DNA from 3 places in the Clostridium sp. CM027 genome. Region 3 is predicted to be linked to each of the others. Evidence: riboswitches for the same ligand, from Rfam matches in the RefSeq annotation. Region 3 holds a riboswitch; each other region holds the start of a gene.
The links. A riboswitch is a leader RNA that binds a small molecule or an ion and turns the genes downstream of it on or off. The one in region 3 is predicted to bind thiamine pyrophosphate.

Region 1: it holds a riboswitch for thiamine pyrophosphate, as region 3 does, so the genes downstream of both, KTC92_RS04475 (thiamine-binding protein) here and thiD (bifunctional hydroxymethylpyrimidine kinase/phosphomethylpyrimidine kinase) in region 3, are expected to answer to the same signal.
Region 2: it holds a riboswitch for thiamine pyrophosphate, as region 3 does, so the genes downstream of both, thiT (energy-coupled thiamine transporter ThiT) here and thiD (bifunctional hydroxymethylpyrimidine kinase/phosphomethylpyrimidine kinase) in region 3, are expected to answer to the same signal.

The regions. Positions count from the first base shown of each region.
Region 1 is NZ_CP077725.1:902,717-910,841, forward strand. It holds tRNA gene KTC92_RS04440 (tRNA-Gln) at 154-228, opposite strand; tRNA gene KTC92_RS04445 (tRNA-Glu) at 246-320, opposite strand; gene KTC92_RS04450 (alpha/beta-type small acid-soluble spore protein) at 477-659, opposite strand; gene KTC92_RS04455 (DEAD/DEAH box helicase) at 828-2,585, opposite strand; gene KTC92_RS04460 (ABC transporter ATP-binding protein) at 2,730-3,485, opposite strand; gene KTC92_RS04465 (ABC transporter substrate-binding protein) at 3,466-4,473, opposite strand; gene KTC92_RS04470 (ABC transporter permease) at 4,510-5,286, opposite strand; gene KTC92_RS04475 (thiamine-binding protein) at 5,258-5,548, opposite strand; TPP riboswitch at 5,661-5,770, opposite strand; gene KTC92_RS04480 (hypothetical protein) at 5,858-6,157, opposite strand; gene KTC92_RS04485 (patatin-like phospholipase family protein) at 6,292-7,302, shown strand; gene KTC92_RS04490 (sugar nucleotide-binding protein) at 7,534-8,125, shown strand, end outside.
Region 2 is NZ_CP077725.1:2,003,305-2,011,429, forward strand. It holds gene metA (homoserine O-succinyltransferase) at 18-935, shown strand; gene KTC92_RS09460 (polysaccharide deacetylase family protein) at 1,002-1,865, opposite strand; TPP riboswitch at 2,138-2,242, shown strand; gene thiT (energy-coupled thiamine transporter ThiT) at 2,330-2,971, shown strand; gene KTC92_RS09470 (OFA family MFS transporter) at 3,174-4,364, opposite strand; gene KTC92_RS09475 (DUF2294 domain-containing protein) at 4,507-4,869, opposite strand; gene KTC92_RS09480 (NAD(P)/FAD-dependent oxidoreductase) at 4,996-6,441, opposite strand; gene hydG ([FeFe] hydrogenase H-cluster radical SAM maturase HydG) at 6,745-8,125, opposite strand, start outside.
Region 3 is NZ_CP077725.1:1,654,992-1,663,116, forward strand. It holds gene KTC92_RS07920 (SH3 domain-containing protein) at 1-941, opposite strand, end outside; gene thiE (thiamine phosphate synthase) at 961-1,590, opposite strand; gene thiM (hydroxyethylthiazole kinase) at 1,580-2,416, opposite strand; gene thiD (bifunctional hydroxymethylpyrimidine kinase/phosphomethylpyrimidine kinase) at 2,622-3,446, opposite strand; TPP riboswitch at 3,593-3,703, opposite strand; gene glpK (glycerol kinase GlpK) at 3,773-5,263, opposite strand; gene KTC92_RS07945 (hypothetical protein) at 5,587-5,946, shown strand; gene KTC92_RS07950 (hypothetical protein) at 6,066-6,353, opposite strand; gene KTC92_RS07955 (50S ribosomal protein L25) at 6,510-7,109, opposite strand; gene KTC92_RS07960 (AI-2E family transporter) at 7,661-8,125, shown strand, end outside.

The DNA.
Region 1 (8,125 bases), 750 kb from region 3:
ATAAATGTCTAACTAATACTTTTTATTATGCCTAACTTCTTCATCTAACAATATAATTATTAATAATATTTCAAGGAAAAAATATACAAAAAAATAACCCCAGCAAAATAAACATTATGCTAGAATTATTTATATTCATTATGATAATATATTTGGCTGAGATGGCAGGATTTGAACCTGCGGATGCCAGAGTCAGAGTCTAGTGCCTTACCGCTTGGCTACATCCCAATAAAAAAAAGTGTTAATGGTGACTCCTAGGGGAATTGAACCCCTGATCCCACCGTGAGAGGGTGGTGTCTTAACCGCTTGACCAAGGAGCCTTATTAGTAATTAACACTACGAGATCTAGTATACTTCATTATGTAGTATAAGTCAACTATATATAAAAAATAAATTTCCAATTAATTATTTATGTGAATATGCCTTAATAAAAGATAGGGTATACAGTTTTGCTGCACACCCTATCTAATTTTAACTTATAAGTTTTTTTCGTATTGTTCTACCATTAATTTAACCATTTGTCCACCAACTGAACCACATTGTCTTGATGTTAAATCTCCATTATAGTCCGTAAAGTTTACTCCTAATTGATTTGCTGTTTCCATTTTGAATTTGTTTAATCCTGCTTTTGCTTCTGGTACTAAACTCCTGTATGACATACTATGTGCCTCCTTTAAGTTGATTTTTTGTTATATTAATATAATGTACATATTTAATATATTTTATAACAGCGTTTTGATGGGCACAAAGGTAAAAAAAGTATAGCAAGCAATAGCTATACTTTTAAATATTATTTTCTATAAGAATCATCTATGTTATCATTTGTTTTATATACTTTTCAAAATTTTATTAATATCTTCACTGACTTTTATTCTATTCTCATATACCCATTGTTCATCAAAATTTAATTTAAAAACTTTTGAGAAGGAATAATAAATATTTATTTTTTGGTAGTAAAGCTCTAATTCATAAAGATTCTCTAATAGACGCTGTGGTTTTGAGATAATCTCTCTTTTAGTTATAAACAATTCATCTACATATTTTAAAAATGCATTCATCATCTTATCATTAGATACATCAAAAGGAATTTTCAGTAGTCTCCATTGAATTCTTTCTTCCAATTTATAACTCCTTAAATTATCTAATACCACCAAATACTCGCTTATATCCATTTTTCTATAAAAAGGTGTTTTTTCTTCTTTTGTACTCCATAACGCTAATTTCTCTCTAAGAGAAAGCGAACTGATTTTTAATATAGCTTCACTTGGGCCTATTACTCCTTTTTCTATAGTTGCATCCCTTGTATCTAAACTTTCTCTTATAAAATCTTGAGAATCGCCATAAGATGCTACATATCCAACCTCATATATCCCTTTTCTACCTGCCCTTCCCGCGATCTGTTTCACTTCTTGAGAAGTTAAATACCTTATCTCATTACCATCAAATTTTTTAATATCCATAAATATTATTCTTTTTATAGGAAGATTAACTCCCATACCTATTGCATCAGTAGATATTAAAATTGTGCTTTCCTTGTTAATAAACTGATTGTACTGTTTTTTTCTAACTTCTGGCGGTAAATCTCCATAGATTAAACTTACTTTTATACCTAGGTTTGAGTAATGATAAGCTAGTTCTAATACTTTCTTCTTCGAAAATGTAACAAGCGCATCACCCACCTCAATACTTTTATATACAAAAGATTTATTTTCCATTACAAGAGGGGTATCCCTTTTATACTCTATAATCTCGTACTCCTCAGAGCAATCCTCTATTATTTTTATTAGCAATTCTTTCGCATTCGTAGCCCCGCAAATGTGTATCTCTTTACTTTTTAATCCTAAAACAGCTCTTGTCCAGGCAGCTCCCCTCTGGTCATTATCTATCATTTGAATTTCGTCTATAATACCAACTTCATATTCCTCATTTATATTTAATTTTTCTATAGTACAACATACATGAGCTGCATCTTCAATGATTATTTCTTCTTCTCCAGTTGCAAGATTACATTTTACACCTTCTCTATTTAATCTTTCAAAATTCTCAAGTGCTAATATTCTTAAGGGAGAAAGGTAAATTCCTTTTGTTGCCTCTTTAAGCCGCATCATTGCATTATATGTTTTCCCAGTATTAGTTTCACCTAAATGGAGATAAAATTTTCTTTTAAATTTTCTTGATCCCTCATATTCATTTTTAGGATTAGTTGGAAACACGCGTTCAAACTCACTAGATATAATCTCAGGAATATGCTCCGTTATTAACACACTTATAATTCCTGATTTTAAATAGCTTTCACCCTTGTCCTTTAAAATGTTCTCAAAATTAAAATCTGTATTATTTTTCTTGTTATAGTCCTCAACAAGCCTTATTGATATATATTTAAGTAATGCTGAATAATTTTCATGAACCCTTTTATAGTCTTTAAAATTTTCTTTCTTAAACTCATTTAATTCCTTTAGTTTCTTTCTTACAGCAGCTTCATGTTCCCATAGTACATTTGACTTAGTATGCTTTACTATTTCTTCAATCTGAGCAAATTGACTTTTTATTTTTTTAAAATTCCTTTCTATAGCTCCTTGTTTCATTTTGTTTCCTCCAATATTGACTTTTTATTTATTTCCATGTGGCTTATTGTTCTATTTTCTCACAACTATAAATTTATCATACATTTTTCAATCTCAATATAAATGAAACACCCAACTTAAATGCTTTTAAGCTGGGTGTTTTCCTTATAATGTCTGTAAAATGATTTTCTTTATTTCATTGAATTTTTCTGATGTAACAATATCCTTATTTCTGTTTTTAGGTAAATCAACGATTATTTCTTTTTTTATAGTTGCCGGTTTATCTGATAATACATATATTCTATCAGATAAGAATACTGCTTCTTCAATATCATGAGTTATAAATATTATGGTAACTTTTAGCTCTTTAATTACGTCTATTAGCCAATAGTGCATCTTTGCCCTAGTAATTGCATCAAGTGCACCAAAAGGCTCATCTAACAGCATAATATCAGATGATGACATATATGTTCTAAGCAATGCAGCTCTCTGCCTCATACCTCCTGAAAGTTGAAAAGGATATTTATATTCGAAGCCTTCAAGCCCAAATGTTTTAAAATGACTAAGCGCCTGAGCCCTTGCCTCTTTTTTAGATTTTCCTTTTATAATAAGAGACAGTGTAGTATTATCCACAATGTTTTTCCATGGAAGTAGCAGGTCCTTTTGATGCATATAACTTACTTTTTCAAAAGTATCGCAGCATTTTTCTCCGTCAAATATAATTTCACCCGAATCTTTACGCAAAAGGCCTGATATAATATTAAAAATTGTACTTTTACCACTGCCACTTGGTCCTAGTAAACTTATAAACTCATTCTCTCTTGCATAAAAAGAAACATCCTTTATTATATTCATACTTCCAAAAGTTTTTTTAATATTTTCTACTCTTAATTTTTCATTACTAGTTCGGTAAGTACTCATTAGTAAATGCCTCACTCGCCTTCATATCTTTTCCTAGAAGCTTTTTATCTAAAAGAAATTTGGTGTAATTATTCCAAACCGATTCTTTCATTACGCCCCATTTTTCAGCTTCAGCTTTATATTGATCCTTTAAATATTTTTGACTTGCGACGGCAAGAGCTTCATCTGTCTCCGGTGCATTTTTCAGTAAAACCTTAGCACTTTCCTCAGGTTTCTCCATGCTGTATTCATATCCTTTTGTAACTGCTTTTAAAAATTTCTTTGCCATTTCAGGATCCGCTTTTAATTTGTTCTCATTGGCTATAATTACCGGAGTATAATAATCTAAATCTTTATTTAATTTTCCAATATCAATATAGTCAATAGGAATATTTTTAAGCTTCGCTTCTATTCCTGTCCATCCATAAAATACCCATTCAATATCAATATTTTTCTTAGTTACAGCAAAGAAATCCTCTGATCCTGCATCTACCATCTTTAGTTTTGAAAAATCCGCATTATCTTTTTCCATAACCGCCTTTAAAATTGCATTTTCAGAAGGCGACCCCCATCCGCCATAGGTTTTTCCTTCAAAATCCTTAGGAGATTTAATATTTTTTTCCTTAGGCGATGCAAACCCGGAAGTATTATGCTGAATAATAGTGGCTATAGCTTTTATTGGAAGTGGATCTTTAGCAGTTCTAGCATAAGTTACATCTTCTTGATAGCTTACGCCAAAATCTCCTTTGCCCGCTGCAATTAAACTTGCAGTACTTCCCTGCGCTGGTTGAATAATTTCCACGTCAAGTCCTTCTTCTTTAAAATATCCATTATCTTTCGCTACATATAATCCAGTATGATTAGTGTTTGGTATCCAATCTAAAATAACAGTAACCTTTTTTAAAGTTTCTTCCTTCTTTACATCTTCTTTTTTTGCAGCACAACCCACAAATAAAACCGTAGTCATTGAAACTGTTAATAATAATGAAATTACTTTCTTTAGCATGATTTTACCTCCAAATAAAATAATATGTCCTATTTAAATTTAGTCATTGTTATCTGCTTTATTTCTAGTCCAAGGAGTAAAAAAATATTGTAATAAATTCAAGAGTCCAAATAGTCCCATGCTTAATATTACAATAATTATAATCACTGCAAAAACTTTATCAAGTGCATATGAATTTTTAGCTCTAATCATATATACCCCAAGCCCCTTATCTCCTCCAAGCCATTCTCCAATAACTGCCCCCATAATACTATAGGTTGCTGCTATTCTAAGGCCCGAAAAAAAATTTACAGTAGAGGATGGCAGCTTCACCATGGTGAAAATTTGAAACTTACTAGCTCCCATAGTCTTTAAAAGGTTTACCATATCCGCGTCTACTGATTCTAATCCATCAATCAAACTAACAACTATAGGGAAAAAGCACACTAACACTACTACAATAATCTTAGGCAATATTCCAAAACCAAACCATATTATGAAAAGTGGTGCTAGCGCAATAATTGGAACAGTTTGAGATACTACTAAAATTGGATATATGCATTTTTTAATGATTTTCACATTATCCATTAAGATGGCTAAAATTAACGCAATCAAAATTGATATTGCGAATCCAATCAAGGCTTCATATAAAGTCGCATAAATATGCTTAGTAATGCTTGGAACTATATTCACCAAGGTACTAATAATATCTTTTGGCGAAGGCAATATGTATTGCGGAACCTTCCATTTGTCTACAGCTATCTGCCATATAAAAAGAATTATTAATTGAAAAACTATAGGAATAAGTTTATTTTCTATACTTATATGTTTTTTCATTCATAGTCACGCCTTCAGCTTTATAATCGATTTTCACTATAGAAACAACCCTACTTGCTCCATGAACTACACAAATTTCCTGGGCCTTTTTTACTATATCTAAAAGCTCATCCATTTCACCTTCCATAGTGGTTTCCATTGGTCCTACCTCATATTTCACTCCACTAGATTGAATATATTCTATAACCTTATCTACTACTGGGTAAATTTTTTCTTCCGCAACCACTGGTATAACTTGAAGACTCACATTTACAACTGACATTTCAATTCCCCCTTATAATATTGTTAAAGTAAAATAAACCCTTTGCTCATTTTTAAGCGAAGGGTTCTATAATCGAATAACTTTGCACCATTTATATATTCTTATTTTAACCTAAATGCAAATTATATTTTCCCTCCGCTGGCATTATCCAATTCAGGTTATAAGGGTCGAAACTTAACTGTTTCCTCTCAGACAAAAATATTGACTCCCCTAGTTTTTAATATTAAATTACTTTACACGTATATACTACCTAAAAATTCTTATAATGTCAAACCATAAAAAACGCATCTTTTATTCAGTGCGTTTTTCTTAACAATCCATATTATCTTCAAACTTTTTAATATTTTCCTTTAGTTCATCTATTTGTTTTTGTAAATCCTTATTATCGCCCTTAGAATTACTGTTTCCATTATCTCCAGATTGATTGCCATCCTGCGATTCAAGATTTTGAGACTGAGCTGCAATTATCAAAATACTCTGCGCCAAACCCGTTAAAAAATTACCTATTACATTTTGTTGATTAACATTAAGTTTTCCAGCAATTATAATCCCTATTACTGTTGCTAATGTGGCTAATTGACAAGGCGTGAATTCTTCTAACTTTTTCATACATTGCCTCTTTTATAAAATGGTTGTAATATATTATATTCTTTTAACAAAAAAAAGTGTAACTAATATTATTTTTTAAATATATGACATGAAGATATTTTTATTCATATATTACTCATAAAGGGGTGATATATATGAATATATACAACAATAGAAGATTTGCAGATATTGTGTTTGAAGGTGGCGGAGTTAAGGGCATCGGTCTTGTAGGTGCCTTAAAAACATTTGAGGATAATGGATATCAATGGAAAAATATTTCAGGAAACTCTGCCGGATCTATTATAGCTGCACTAGTTGCGGTAGGCTACCCAGCTGACGAGATAAAAAAATTAATGCTAAATCTAGACTACACAAAATTTGCTGATAAAAGTCATTTTAATATGCCTATATTCTCTGATGCTTACAATCTACTTTTTAAAAAAGGCATTTATAAAGGTGACTATATAAAAAATTGGATTGACGAAGTTCTATCGCATAAACTTAAGCTTACAAATAGGAAAAAAATAACCTTTGGAGATTTGATTATTCCAGGAGAAAAGGGTATTCTTTTAAATAATAATAAGTATAAAAGAAAATACAAACTGCATATTATAGCAACTGATATTAGCTGTGGAAAGATGCTAATACTACCAGAGGATATTGCGGGATACGGGATAAATCCTGATGAACTTGAAGTAAGTTTGGCAATAAGAATGAGCATATCTATCCCCTATTTTTTTCACCCTGTAAACTTATATAATATAAAGACTAATAAAAAGTCTCTCATTGTTGATGGTGGTGTTTTAAGCAATTATCCAGTTTGGATTTTTGATGTGAATGGTGTTCCTCTCTGGCCAACCATCGGTTTTAAACTCGGAGGGAACAAAGAAATACGAGAACATAAAATCACAAATATCTTAAATTTTACTAGCTCAATTATTGAGACTATGTTAGAAGCACAAGATGATATTCATATAAGCGAAATGGATTTCTTGCGTACTGTAAAAATCGATACCCTTGATATTAAAACCACAGATTTTAATATTGGGAATAAAAAAATTATGGAGTTATATAATTCTGGTGAAGTTTGCGCAAAAGAATTTCTTAAAAATTGGGAAGATAATTATAAAAAGCATAGAATCTTTAGAAGTAATTCTTTTAAATAATAATCGTTGCTAAAAACACTAAATCTTTTTATTCATATATACACCATCTTACATTTATTTATTGAACAATACTAAGAATCTAAAAGTGCACTAAGCTTAATAATTATTATTATTATTATTATTATTATTAAGCTTAGGTGTTTTTTTCTTAGTTCACAAATTTAGTCACAGTTCAAATAATGTGATATTATAATATTAAGAAAAAAAAAGAAAAAAAATGAGGTGAGTTCAATGAAAAAAGTATTATTAACCGGCTCTAATGGTTTCTTAGCATCAAGATATTACACATATTATAAAGATAAATACGAAATAATCCCATTAGGACATGCAGAGTTAGATATAACAGACGAGAGTAAAGCCTTAGAAATTATACAGAAATTCAAACCTGATTACGTGATACATACCGCTGCTATTGCTGATACAGGTTTGTGTGAACGAAACCCAGAACTATCTTATGAAATAAATGTAAAAGGTTCAATTAACATTGCTAAAGCCTGTAGTTTAACAAAATCTAAATTAATATATTTAAGTTCTGAACAAATTTTTAATGGCAATTTCGAATCAGGACCATATAATGAAAATCACATTCCAACTCCAAATACCATTTATGGGAAACATAAACTTGAAGCTGAAAACGAATTAAAAGGAATTATTGATGAACTATGGATTTTAAGACTTACTTGGTTATTTGGATTTCCAGAAAAAAATTGCAGGGTAAATTCTAATATACTATGGAATGTTGTATCTTCTATTTTAAAGTATAAAAAAATGAAATTACCCTCAAATGAATTTAGAGGAATGACCTATGTTTATGATATAATAG
Region 2 (8,125 bases), 350 kb from region 3:
TTACAAGGAGGATGCAAATGCCAATAAAAATACCTGACAATCTTCCAGCGTTTAAAACTTTAAATAAAGAGAACATTTTTACTATTACAGAAGACTGCGCATTTCACCAAGATATTCGGCCTTTAAAAATTGTGATTTTAAACCTTATGCCAACAAAAATCGATACTGAAACACAAATTTTAAGACTTCTTGGGAACTCTCCACTACAGATTGATATAGTTCTTCTTCACCCTGCAAGCCATGCATGTAAAAATATATCGCAGGAACATTTAATTAAATTTTATAACACTTTTGAAGAAATAAAGAATTCTAGATTTGATGGAATGATAATAACTGGAGCGCCAATTGAAAGTATTCCCTTTGAAGAAGTGGATTACTGGGAGGAGCTTAAAAAAATTATGGAATGGAGTGTTCACAATGTATACTCTACCTTGCATATTTGTTGGGGTGCTCAAGCAGGGCTTCATTATCATTACGGAGTGCAAAAACATAAACTTGATAGTAAAGTATTTGGAGTGTTTAAACATAAAATAACAAAGCAAAACGTTAAACTTTTGAGTGGATTTGATGATGAATTTTATGTTCCACATTCAAGACATACTGAAATAAGAAAAGTTGATATTGATAAAATAGATGAGCTTGAAATTTTATCAGAATCTGAGGAATCAGGCATTTACATTGTATCAGCAAAAAAGGGAAGACAAATTTTTATAACCGGGCATTCAGAGTATGATCCATTAACATTAAAAAATGAATATGACAGGGATATAGCAAACGGCTTAAATATAAATGTCCCCAAAAATTATTATCCAAAAGACGATCCATTAAAAATACCTATCGTAAAATGGAGAGGTCACTCAAGTTTGCTTTTTTTAAACTGGTTAAATTATTATGTTTATCAGGAGACACCTTACAATTTGGTGTACCTAGAATAATACATATAAAAGTTGGGCCCCTAGTAACTTAGGGACCCAACTCTAAATATTGAACTTTATTAAAATTTAATCTGTATTAGAAATACGTTTCTTAAATTCTTCCATGTCATGGAATGAACTTATATATACCCTATGTAAGGAAAGTATACCATCCTCTTTGGAAGACCATCTGCCGTCAGTACTAAAAGCCATTGTATACCCTGCTTCTCGTACAGCCTCAATTGAAGTTTTGCTGTATCCACCATAAGGGTAGGAAAAGAATTTTATTTGTTTATTTAATATTTTTTCCAAATCTTTTTTAGATTTAACTAAAGTTTCTAGTTGCTTATCCTTAGGCATCTCTTTTAAATTTTCATGCTTTACGGTATGACTCCCTATTTCCACTCCATATTTTTCCATTTCCACAAGCTGTTTCGAAGTCATATAGTTAGGACTTTTATCAATACTACCAGTAATAACAAAAATTGTTGCTTTAAAATTATACTTTTTCAAAACAGGGAACATATCCGTATAATTATCTTCATAACCATCATCAAAAGTAAGAACTATGGATTTTTCAGGTATTGGTATATCCTTAATAAGATATTCATATAAATTTGTAAGTGTAATAGTATAATAACCATTATCTTTTAAATATTTTAGTTGCTCCTCAAATCTTTTAACAGGAAGACGAATAGGATTATCTTTTTCGTAGTCAATTGAATGGTACATTAAAACTGGAACACTCTTTCCTGAAGCCTTCATAACAGCAGTCTTGTCAAAAGCGGGTATCGAAGAGGTTTGAGCGGGTTCAGCCGGTTTAACGGGTTCAACTGCAGTTGCTGGTTTAACTGGGGCAGTTTTTTTTATTGTAGCAGTCTTCGATCTTGAACACCCCGAAAGAGACATTAAAATAACGAGTGTAAATATTAAAATTATTTTTTTTCTCATAATAACCTCCTTGTATGTATTTTTTCGGAAACACATATTATTTTTTAATCTTCATCATCTAATACAAAACCCCTTAATAATAAATTCCCTGAGTATTTTGTAACCCTAATGCTAAATTGATCACCTTACATTTATTAACTTTATACCATCCAGATTATAAAATCAATCTTTTCCGGTATTTTCTTTATTTTATTATTTTCTTTTAATTCATAAATATCTAAAACAGGTTGTAAAATATAATATACTTCTATATAATTAAATTATAATAATAATATATGTGCTAGGGGTGCCTAATGGCTGAGATATGAATATTTAATTCATTGACCCTTATACCTGATCTGGATAATACCAGCGGAGGAAAGCGGTTATGATGTATAAGTATATTAACTATATTCCTTTTTTGAATATAGTTTTTTTGTTTTTGCCATAATACTTCTGTAGCACAATACATGGAGGCTATAAAAATGACTTTTACCGAAAGAATCGCTGAAATTACAAAAACCCCCATTGCTCTTTTTGCACTATTAGGAGTTTTGTTATTAATCTATGCAGTTTTGAAAGTTAGGAAAATTAAATTTACTACGCAGATGATAACTTTAGTTGGTATATCTCTTGCATTATCTACTGTATTGCAGTTTATTACAATTATAAAATTACCACAAGGTGGTAGCATTACTGCTGGGAGCATGGTTCCAATCATACTTATATCCTTATTTTATGGTCCTGAAGTTGGGTTTTTAACAGGTTTTTTATTTGGAATTATTAATTTTTTAGTAGCACCCTTCGCACTCCATCCAGTGCAAGTACTATTTGATTATCCGCTTCCTTTTATGGCCATTGGAATAGTTGGTTACTTTAGATCACGTAATACTAAGGTCATACTTATTGGCGTAGTCGTAGCAATGCTAGCTAGATTTACATGCCATTTTATTTCTGGAGTAGTGTTCTTCGGAAGCTATGCTCCAAAAGGAACCTCTGTTTATTTATACTCCCTTTTATATAACGGTTCATACCTAAGTGTGGAAACCATTATTACCTGTGTAATTATTGGGCTTCTACCTTTAAAACGATTATCAAAGTTAGCTATAACCAAAGCTCTAAATTAACTCGAAATATATCTACTACCTACTTCACGTTTTTCTTCAACCAAAAGTTATACTAATACATTATTCTGTTCATCATGAAGTTTACTGTATTATATTTAATGCTACGTAATATTAATATTACGTAGCATTAAATATAATAACTTAGAAATTACTATCAATCATCTCTTAACTCTAGCCCACTAAAATGGGCAATTCTGTTAGATTACGTTTTAATCATTCTTTTAGATGAAAGAATACCCATAATACATAAACCAATTATAAAATAAAAAATATAATTATAATTCGCAAGGATATCCATTAGAAGTCCAGAAGCCAACACCCCGATAATGGCTCCTATACCATATGCCGTAAACACAACACCATAATTCTCACTATAATGTTTCGTTCCATACATATCAAGAGTTGAAGTAGGCGCTATAGCTAACCATCCTCCAAGATTAAACCAAAATATCGAAAACGCTATACTAAATAATACTAAACTGCCTTCATTTGCCACTAGCATTAATAATGCTGCGATAATAATTAGTGCGTAAGAAATTAGCATGGCGGTTTTAGACGAGTACTTATCCGTAATCAAGCCAAATATAGGTCTACCTATTCCATTAAAAACTGCAAATACGATCATTAATAAAGCTACTGTTTTTGGGGATAGCTTAATGAGTTCTACACCAACGTTACTTGTCATTCCAATTAACATTAGTCCAATCATTGATCCAATCATAAAATTTACATATAACCCTTTAAAGTTTTTTGATTTAATCATTTTAGCAGTATTCGTACCATTCATATGAATTTTTGTGCTTGCAGTTGTTTCAAGACTTTTACTTTCCACATCAGACGGATATCTAAATGGATACGAAAGCAAAGGTATTATTACCCCAAAAGATACACCTAATATTAGGAAAGCTTTTGTTATTCCATAACTTTCTATTAAATTTCTTGCAAGTGGAGCTGTTATAAGTGGTGACAACCCAAATCCTATTAATACAATGCCTACTACTAAGCCTTTTTTTTCTGGAAACCATTTTGCTACTACCGTCATCGGAGCTCCATATGCTATGCCTACGCCAGCGCCAATTATTACCCCATATGTTATAGTTAAAATATATATATTTGGTGCATATGCAGATAATATCCATCCTAATGCTACAAGAAGTGCACCCATAGAAATAACCATTCTTGGACTGTATTTCTCTAAATATTTTCCAGTTATAAACATAAAAAATGAATAAGCTGCTAAAGAAACCATGTAAGGAAAGCCACTTTGAGTAGATCCTATATTAAAAGCCTTTTCAATTGGAATCCTAAAAACACTCCATGAGTATACAGTGCCTAAGCACATCATAATTATAATTCCCAAAATCACATATATCCACCTTTGCTTAAATTTCATATTATCATCCCCTTCGTTTTTTATAATACTCCTTTAAAATTAAAATCAATAAAAAAGCCAATAACAAAAACTCCTCACTCAGAGTTATAGTTATTGGCTTACCCCTTGACTGGTCATTGACCCTTCAGTGCGTCTTCCATGATTATTTTATTAATCGTTCTTCAATATCTTGGTCTACAATTATAGCTATAATTTTTTCACCTGTTTTGGTACTCACATCAGAATAAGTACTTACTATATTAACATCAATTATAGATTTTATAGTTTCTTCCAAATTTTCTCTTGCATTCTCAAACAAAGCAATATTCAGTCTTTTAATTAAATCGACGCCTTCCTTGCTTTGAGCCAAGCTTTTTTCTGATTTACTTAAAAATCCTTTAAGTCTTACTATAATTAAATCTTGAAATATGATTGTCCGAATTTTTTCTGGGCCTCTACCCATGTGTTCAATCTCAAATTTACTAATTGCTTCGCTTAATTTCGCTTCAATTTGTCCTTTTGTCATTGAGCTCCTCCATAAATCATCATAAATAGAATCAGAGTCTTGATATAATAAATAATTTTAGCATATCAATTGATAATTGTAAATAATAATATTTAAGGTTGTAGTTTGTTACTTTATCATCCTTTGCTAAGATTCAAATTTCCTAATCAAATTTATTTCCGCTCTAACAGGCGGTTTAGAATCACTTTTGCCTCGCACGTTCACTTTATCTTCGCAAATATTCAGTTCTCTTGCTATAATAGCCTTAACTCTAGGTTTACAAAAATTCCCTTGGCAAGTTCCCATTCCTGCTCTTGTACGTCTTTTAATCGCATCTATAGAGTTAATTGGTATATTTCTATGAAGCGCATCTATAATCTCTGCCTCTGTAACCTGCTCACATCTGCATATAATATTTTTTGATTTATCTTCATGATTAACTTCTCCATCAAAACTATTATCTTTTTTTACTATTATTCCTTTTCTATAAGGATTAAAATTATTATTCTTCACAAGATTCATTCCTGAATTCTTAAGTATTTCTACCACCATCTCAGCAATTGCTGGCGATGATGTAAGCCCCGGAGAATCTATCCCAGCCACATTAATAAATCTTTTAACTCTGCTTTCCTCAATGATAAAATCCCCCGTACTGCTACTAGCTCTTATCCCTGAAAAAGTAGTTAATGCGCCTCTCACATTAAAATCAGGTATGGACTTTCTAGCCGCCATAATGACATCTTTTAAAGTTTCAGCGGTAGTTGACACATCATCTCCATTACTCACTTCTTCTGCATTAGGTCCTATCATAAAATTGCCATGATATGTGGTAGTTACTAATATCCCTTTCCCTTTATCTGTAGGCACTTGAAAAATAACAGTATTCACAAGGTGCCCTTGATCTTTTCCCATTAAAATATATTGGCCTCTCTTTGGTGTTATTTTAAAATCATCGATCCCTACCATGTTAGATATATTATCACTATGCAAACCCGCAGCATTTATAATATATCTTGCTTTAATATCCTCCTTGTTAGTATGTACAATAAACTTATCTTCTAATTTTTCTATAGATATTACTTCATTTTCAAGCTTAAGTTCAACGCCATTAGTTATAGCATTTTCTACTAACGCAATTGTAAATTCATAAGGAGACGCTACCCCTACGCTTTTAGCATATAGTGCTACCTTTACTTCACTATTTAAGTGTGGCTCTATTCCTTTTAGTCTCGCTCCTCTTATCACCTCTAAATCATTACAGTCTAATTTTAGACCATTTTCATAAAGCTCAGTAATTTTTTTCTCGTCACCTTCATTAAATCCAATCACTAAAGCTCCTGTTTGTCTGTATCCAAAATTTAATTCTTCCTCAAGACTTCTATACATTTTGTTTCCTTTTCCGCATAATCGTCCTTTTAATGTACCGTACTTTGCAGCATATCCACCATGAACTATTCCACTATTTGCTTTTGATGCTTTCGTTGCAACGTCATCTTCTTTTTCTAAAACGCCTATTTTTAGATTATATCTTGAAAGTTCCCTTGCTATCGCTGCACCTACTACTCCTGCTCCTATAATAATTACATCATACATAAATATCACCCCTCAACATATTATTAATATTTAAAACCTTTTAATATTTAATCTTTGTTAATATCTATTATAATATAATTATTTACATTATAATAGATATTTTCAATAAAATCGTTTTCTTATTTATTAGTTTTCGCCGTGTATGTTGTTTATAAAAATAAATGCGATGTAATTTTATAGTTGCTGAGCTATTAAATAAATTTTACTTAATGCGAGAACGTAAAAAGCATGTGTCAATTACTTTGACACACACCTTTACTGTATTTTATGATTATGGTTATGTTTAAATGTTAATTTGTAATATCAGAAACGGAAATCTCGCTTCCCTTCCTTAAGTTCTTTTAAATGCTCTATTGCAATTGTACGAACCTTTTCATTTTTTATATTAGGAATCTCATTTTCAATTACCATCTCGCCCTTTTTTTTGGTATCAAGTGAAGCATAATCCTCCAAATATTCTTTAAGTGTCATTAGTGCGTTCGGCTGACAGCAGTTTCCAATTTGACCTGATTTCACAAGACTCATGAAACGATCACCTGTACGCCCTTCTCTATAACAGGCGGTGCAAAAGCTTGGAATATACCCAAATTCCAAAAGCCAGTTTACAATTTCATCCAATTTACGAGTGTCAGTTACTTCAAATTGCTTCGAGTTATCTTCTTCCGTTTCTGTCTGCGCATATCCGCCAACGCTGGTGCATGAGCCTCCGCTTACCTGAGATATACCCAGTTCCAAGACACGCTCACGTGTTATTTTCGATTCACGGGTTGATACAATCATGCCAGTGTATGGAACAGCGATACGAATAATAGCCACAATTTTTTCGAACATCTCATCCGAGATTGAATTTGAAAACGTATTTGGGTCAATATCATCAGCAGGGCATATTCGAGGAACACTAATTGTATGTGGACCCACACCCATGGCTGCCTCTAAATGCTCTGCATGCATGAGTAGTCCAACAAAGTCATAACGGTACATATTTAAACCGAATAAAACTCCGATCCCCACATCATCAATACCAGCCTCCATGGCACGATCCATAGCCTGCGTATGATATTCATAGTTGTGCTTTGGTCCTGTTGGGTGCAACTCCTCATAATTTTTTTTGTTATACGTTTCCTGGAAAAGTATGTAGGTACCGATGCCCGCATCCTTAAGTTTCTTATATTCTTCCACTGTAGTTGCAGCAATATTGACATTGACACGGCGGATATCTCCATTTTTATGCTTAATACTATAAATGGTCTTTATACTTTCAAGGATATATTCAATTGGATTGTTCACAGGGTCTTCTCCTGATTCTAAAGCCAATCGCTTGTGTCCCATATCCTGAAGTGCTTTGACCTCTTGTGCTATTTCTTCTTGCGTAAGTTTTTTACGGGATATTGTTTTATTTTTAGCGTGATATGGACAATACACACAACCATTTACGCAATAGTTCGAAAGATATAGTGGAGCAAAAATAACAATACGATTGCCATAAAACTTCTGCTTAATCTCTTTTGCCAGTTTGAACATTTTTTCTTTTTCATCTTCCAAATCACATTCGAGAAGTACTGCAGCCTCCCTGTGTGTTAGACCCTTACAGTCTTTTGCACGTTCTATCAGGCTATCAATTAGCTCACGATTTCTTTTGTTTTCTCGAGCATAAGAAATGGTAGATAGAATTTCACCGTCATCA
Region 3 (8,125 bases):
AAAAATTTAAAGGCATTAACTATGATATTTTTTCTGGTATAAGGTAAGTACCCTAATGAGATATCTTCATTTTTTGCAATCAGAGCTTTTTTGAATTCTACATTTCCCTTATTATCTCTGGTTGGAAGCTTAACCACATAATTACCTGCGGAATTTTGACCATAAATATCCCCTTCTATTTCCTTAATATCTGCAAGTGGTATTTTAATTCCCATGTCAAATTTCACTTCTGATAATTGCTCATTTAATGGGTTATAATTTGTAAATACTCTTTTCCCTGTAGTTACTAAGAAATTTTCTGTTTTAAGATAATCAAAAATTTCTTCTTTACTAGATATTGCCACATCTTTTTCGGGTATCCATGCTAAATAATTATACATCTGTGCAAAATACCACTTTTTATCCACACTTGATAGCAGAATTACAATTGGTTCAACAGGATAAACAGCGGTCTCCTGAAATCTGTCAAATTCATAGTTATCTCCAGTTTTAAATATTTTATCATAGGTTGGGAATGTCCTCATCACAGTCTTTCTAATGGTTATTGCATATTTGATATCCAATAAGTCCATTAATTTTTCAATATTGCAATTCTTTATTAACTTATTATAATATTCTTGAACTACTAATTTCCCATCCTCATGGAATCTTTCAGATTTTGGCATAGAACTAATAGTATTTATCTTGTTTATTAATTCTTGCATGCTAAAGGATTCTTCGTAATTTTCTAAGTTCACAATTGATCCAACAGTTGTTAAACTACTCTTGTTGTATGCTTCAATCTCCTGTACATTCATAATATCTTTATTCATGCCACTCAATTTTGTCCAATAGTTCATGCAAAGCATTTTTTCCTTTAATCCTGGAATATTTGAATAGATTACCTTATCTACCTCGTTTCCAGATAGGTTCTTTTCGAATCCAGTCGGCTTGATAAACATTATAAATCCCCCCCCACTATTATTTCTGCTTTATGGAAGAACATAGTTTTTCTGCTGATGACCTTACAGATTTTTTCCCGAGAATATCTGAAACAACAGCTATTCCATCAATATTTGCTATCTTTAATAAATTTACATTTTTTTCATTAATTCCACCAATAGCAACTACAGGGATAGAAATTTTTTCTTTTATTTCTTTTAAACTTAATACAGAAACTGCACTTGCATCATCTTTAGTAGTTGTAGGAAACATCGCTCCAACACCCACATAATCTGCTCCTTGTTTTTCTGCCCTTTGTGCTTCCTTAAGTGTTGCAGTAGAAACCCCTAGTATCTTATTATCTCCTATTATACTTCTCGCGATAGTCGCTGGCATATCACTTTGACCTATGTGTACCCCCGCTGCATCTATGGCCTGTGCAATATCAATTCTATCGTTTATTATTAGGGGAATCTTATATTTATCTGTAATAATTTTTATTTTCACTGCAATATTATAAAACTCTAAAGTACTTAATCTCTTTTCTCTAAGCTGGACTAATGTAACCCCGCCTTTTATTGCTTCCTCCACCGCTGCAAATATATCTAAATCCACTAACACATCTCTATCTGTAACGAGATAAAGGCTATAATTCACATTATTCTTCATTTATTTTACTCCTTTCCATTATTAGAGCTTCAGATAAACTGTAAATAGCATCTAGCATTTTCACTTTAAATGTTCCTGATCCTTCGCTATTTTTATCTAAGCTTTCATAAGCTGTTTCTCCTGCAATACCCATTGAAACAATTCCTGCGAGTGCTGCTATTAAATTATTATCTCCAGCGCCTAAATAACAACCAATAACGGAAGTACACATACATCCTGTACCTGTAACCCTAGACATTATTTTATGACCGTTAGATGCGGTGTAAAGAGTCTTACCATCTGATATAATGTCTACAGCACCTGTTATAACTACTACCGTATTAAATTTAACAGCAAAATTCCTTGCCATTTCTTTCTCTCTTGTAAATTCATTACTATCTACAGAAAAACTCTCACTAGCATCTACACCTCTTGTTATAGTTTTAATACCATAAATTGTTTTTATTTCAGATAAATTCCCTCTAATAACTGCTAATTTCACTTCATTTATAATTCTTTTGCAAGTTTCTGTTCTATAAGTTGTTGCACCTACTCCGACAGGATCTAAGATAACAGGTATGTTTAATTCATTTGCCATCTTTCCTGCCTCAATCATAGCCTCTATAATTACACTATTTAATGTTCCTATATTTATAACAAGTGAAGATGCAAGTGATACCATCTCGCGAACTTCATGAATATCCTCCGCCATAACCGGTGACCCACCTATTGCTAGTGTAATATTGGCACAATCATTAACGGTAACATAATTTGTTATTTGGTGCACCAATGGGGTTTTTTCTCTTAAATTGTTTAGTAATTTAATTATTTTCTTATTAATTTCCATTTTGACATCATCCTCCAAATTATTGTTTATATAAATCCTGTAATAATCATAACGGGCATTGTAGCTCCAAGTAATAAATAACGTTTTATAAAGTAATATCTACTGCTATAAATATGATACATACTAATACATTATTTACTCCCCTTAAACTTTGTGTTATTAAGTTTACAGAACTCGCTGCTAAAAATCCAGTTTTTCACTATCCTTAATCATTTGCCATCCCTGCTTTTTTATATAATTCGTAGAAATGATTTGTAGGTCCCACCCCATGCCCAATATCTAAAGAATGCTTTATAGCAGTTGTTATATACTGCTTTGAATTTTTTATTGAATCCTTCATGCTATAGCCAAGCGCCAAATTTGCAGCTATGGCTGAAGACAAAGTACATCCAGTTCCATGAGTATTTTTTGTATTTATTCTCTCAGACGTAAAATGTGTAATTTCACTTCCATCATAAAACACATCTACGGCTTCCCCCTGCATATGTCCTCCCTTTAAAAGCACATTTTTGCATCCTAGCTTGTACATTTCTTTTGCTGCACTTTCCATATCTACTACTGTTTCAATGCTCGTAATATCTGAATTTACTTCTTTTAAAATTTCTTCAGCCTCAGGGACATTAGGTGTAATAATTGACGCTAGTGGAATTAATTTTTTAACCAAAGCCGTTTTTGACTCTGGCTTTAACAGTGAATAACCGCTTTTTGAGATCATTACGGGATCGAGTACTACGTTTTTAGGCTTGTATTGTTTTAATTTCTCACTTATCACATCAATAGTTGAGATCACAGAAACCATACCAATTTTAACCGCATCTACAACTATGTCTGTAAAAATAGCATCAATTTGTGCCTTGATGATTTCTTCGCCCAAGTCTTGCACTGCAAAAACCCCCATAGTATTTTGTGCTGTTATCGCTGTAATTACACTCATCCCGTATACGCCACTCGCACTTAAGCTTTTTAAATCTGCCTGTACACCTGCTCCTCCTGAGCTGTCAGAACCTGCTATAGTTAAAACTTTTTTCATATCAATTCCCTCCTAAAATAATTGTTTTTTAAATGTTAAATCATCACCTGCGGCACTATTCATCCATTTTATTTATAAAACAAAAAACACAAACCCATAGGATTCGTGTTTAAATTATCTTGATATATAAAAATATATACATATATAATACACCAATAAACAACTTCCTACGCTGGCATTATCCAGATCAGGTTATAGGGTCAAAGAATTAAAGTTCTTTCTCTCAGTTGGCCTATCCAACTCCCCTGTGTTAGGTTATTCTTTTATATTTCATATGTTAATAATAGCATAACAAATTATTATTAACAATTAATATTTCGTTACTACTATTCAAGTTTTATGCCTGATCTTTTAACAGCTATATGCCATCCATGAAGTAATTCTTTTCTTTTTTCTTCTGTCATACTAGGTTTGAAACTTCTTGATATTGCCCAATGCTTTGCTACTTCATCTTTGCTCTTCCAATATCCTACTGCTAGCCCTGCAAGATAAGCCGCACCGAGTGCTGTAGTTTCAGTAACCTCTGGTCTGTCTACTTGAACGTTTAAAATATCAGATTGAAACTGCATTAAGAAATTGTTATTGCAAGCTCCTCCATCTACTTTAAGTTCTGTAAGTATAATTCCAGAATCTTCTTGCATTGCTTTTAAAACATCATGTGTTTGGTAAGCAAGCGCTTCGAGAGTTGCTCTTATTAAATGTTCTTTCTTTGCTCCTCTTGTAAGACCTACAATTGTTCCTCTTGCATAAGGATCCCAATACGGTGCTCCAAGTCCAACAAAAGCCGGAACTACATATACTCCATTTGTATCTTCTACCGCATTAGCATATTCTTCGCAATCAGCAGCATTGTCAATCATGCGTAGCTCATCTCTTAACCATTGTATAGCTGCTCCAGCTATAAATACACTACCCTCAAGAGCATACTCTACTTTTCCATCTATTCCCCAAGCAATCGTTGTAAGTAATCCCTGTTTAGATTGAATTGCTTTGTCTCCTGTATTCATAAGCATGAAGCAGCCTGTCCCATATGTGTTTTTAGCTGTTCCTGGTGAATAGCAAGTTTGTCCAAATAATGCCGCTTGTTGGTCTCCAGCCGCTCCAGCAATTGGAATTTCCCCTCCAAACAATGAAATATCGGTGTTGCCATATACACAACTTGAAGGTTTTACTTCTGGGAGCATTGATTTTGGTATGTTCAATGTTTCTAAAATTTCGTCATCCCATGTAAGTTCATGAATATTAAATAGCATTGTTCTTGAAGCATTAGAATAGTCTGTTACATATGTTTTTCCTTTTGTTAAATTCCAAATTAACCAAGTATCTATATTGCCAAACAATAAATTTCCTGCTTCAGCTTCTGCTCTAGCGCCTTCTACATTGTCCAATATCCATTTTATTTTTGTTCCAGAAAAATAAGCGTCTAAAATCAATCCCGTTTTAGCTCTAACAATTTTATCAAATCCTTTTTGTGTTAATTCATCACAAGTCTCTGCAGTTCTTCTACATTGCCATACAATTGCATTGTATACCGGAACTCCCGTTCGTCTATCCCAAACTACAGTAGTTTCTCTTTGATTTGTAATACCTATTGCTGCTATATCAGACGCCGTAGCATTAACTTCAGCCATCGCTTCTGTTGCAACGCTAATTTGACTTGACCATATCTCCATTGGGTCATGTTCTACCCACCCTCCTTTTGGGAAAATCTGAGTAAATTCTTTTTGAGCGGACGTTACAATAAGTCCCTTTTCATTGAATAGTATACACCTTGAACTGGTTGTACCTTGATCAAGTGCCATTATATATTTAGCCATTTTAGCAAAACTCCTTTTTGAAATTAGTCTTATTGAATCGTTTACACATTGATAAAGAAAAAAATACGTTAATATATCATTATATTTAGTATAACTGATTATTATATTTATTGCAATATAACTTATAAACTTCACAATTTAGATTTATTTTTTAAATATCACATCGCCGCTGCTACGATATATAATAAGATCTTAAAATTTTTACAATCTTAAAATTTCAAGTAAAAATTCTCAATATTTTCATCTATATTTTAAGATAAAATGGGTAAACTATATACTGTACTTGATTAGTGTAATTTTTATATTAGAAGGGAGAGATACTTATGAATAACAATTTAGAAGAAACAAAAGAATTAAATAAACAATCAGCAGCTAATGGAGGTTCAAGCTCTTACTCAAATGCTGGTATGTCTAGTAGCACTAGTGCTTCCACTCTACAAGAAACAATTCAATTAAATAATGAATCAGCTTCAAATAAAGGTACTAGTGGTGTTTCAAATTCTGCTATGTCAAATATGTCTAGCAGCACTAGTGACTCTACTTTAGCAGAAACAAAACAATTAAATAGTCAATCAAGTGCTGGTATGTCTAATATGAGTAGTAGCAATAGTGATGCTGCTTTAGAAGAGACAAAAAAGCTAAATAATCAATCCTATGCAAATAAAGGTACTAGTTCAAAATAAACTTTTATTTATATGTTCTTTAGATTCCATTTAATAATTTTTCGATGATATGATACTTTTTAAAGGAAGCCATTTAATTAAATGGCTTCCTTTAATATTTATTTTATTGTTATAATAACCTATTCTTCTATATAAGTAATATTACCATCAAAAATGTAATTCAAAGAAGTTTTTGTACCTTCTAGTGCATACATCATTTTTTCAATTACCACTTGTTCTTCTTTGCTAGTTGTTATAGAAAGTTTATCTACTTCATTAACTTCAGACTTTAGTTCAAATTCATATATAAAATCGTTTATTAGTCTTATCCACTCGGATATGTCATTAGAACCTATATTTTCTCTCTTTCCGAAATCTTTTAATGTTCTATCTAATTGTTTTTTTGAATATCTCAATATATTTGCCATTCTTTAGCCTCCTAATTTTACTCACAATAATAAGTATCTATTTGCTTATATTCTTTTTCTTACCTCATCATCAAAACATTTTAAATTTTATCCATAATAGATAAAAGGATGAACTTTTCATGTTCATCCTTTTATTATTATATAATTACTATTTTATTATTTAGCTTCAGTTTCAGCAACAACTGCTTCAGCTGTAACTTCTTCAGTCACTTCTTCTTTCATTTGTGCTATAGCTGCGTAAATTTGATTTTCATCATCAGTAACTTTTATTTGATTATTTAAATCAAAGTCCTTTATTGTAATTGTATCTCCAAGTATTTTTTGTGATATATCAATACTTATTCCATCAGGTAATATACCCATGCTTCCAACAACATCTATCTCAGCTTTATAAATCTTCAACTCAAGTAGATTGGCTGCTACATTCTCTTCTCCCTTGAAAGAAATAGGTAATTGCATTTTTATTTCACGATCTTTAGAAACAAGTTGTACGTCTATGTGATTAATTTTTGCTGTTACAGGATGTCTTTGAATTTCTTTTATAAATCCAAATTTTTTATCTTCTCCGTATTTAATCCATATTTTAGCATTAGAACCATGTTTTTTAAGAATCTTTATTAATTCAACGTCTTGAACCTTTATTGAAGTTGCTTCCTTAACGCCATCGCCATACATTACACCTGCAATAAAACCTTCCTCTACAAATCTTTTATTTGTTGGAATTCTTTCAAATGCATCTAAAATCATTTCTTCCATAATAATTCGCTCCTCTTGGCTTATAAAGCCTTTCTGTTTATTATTTTATGTACATATGTTACCACTAATAATTTTCACTAAAATTTGTGTTGAACTTTAAAATGATATGATTTTTTTAACTACAAGTAACTGAAAATTCAATGTATATAATTACAAACATTAAAAGACAACATGAATTACCCTGCTGTCTTTCATGTTTTCATAAATATATTTATTGAATTTCCATGTTATATCCATTATTTATACAAATAAATAAAAAAATCAGCATCACTACCTAAAAGATAACATTAGTATTTAAATATAACTATATTATAGCACATTATTGCACATGTTTGCAAACAGAAATTGTAAGGTGTGTTACCTATTTCTGTAACCTACTATTATTACGCAATATGTCGTTAATTTTTTTAAAAATGAATATTAATAAATTGTTTTAAGAATGATATAATTAAATAAGCTACAATCATCTTCTTCTAATCTACAATATTACAATTACATAATACTACATTGATCTTATAACAAGCGGCTAAATATTGACTGGAGGAATTGCATTGATTAAATATAAAAAGATACCATATATACAGCTTGTCCCTATTATTATAATTGCCCTTCTACTTTATAGAATAGTAAACAACGTTGAAAATATAGGTTCAATATTAAATAATTTTTTTTCTTTACTTACTTATTTTATTTGGGGTTTCGTCATAGCTTATTTACTTAACCCGCTTATGGTGTTTATTGAAAAGAGAACAAAAATGAAAAGGATTTATAGTATATGCATAATTTACACATTATTTATAGGCATAATAATTTTTATAATCACTTTAGTTACTCCTAATATTATTAAAAGCTCCGTTGATTTATTTAATAATATCCCTCACTTTGCAAATAAAGCGTATAAATGGTCTACCAATTTTTTATCTAAAAATGAACTACTAAACAAATTTGATGCTACTTCTTACTTAGATAGTTACCTTAGTTCTTTTAATAAGGATGTATCTGCATATTTTAGCCCC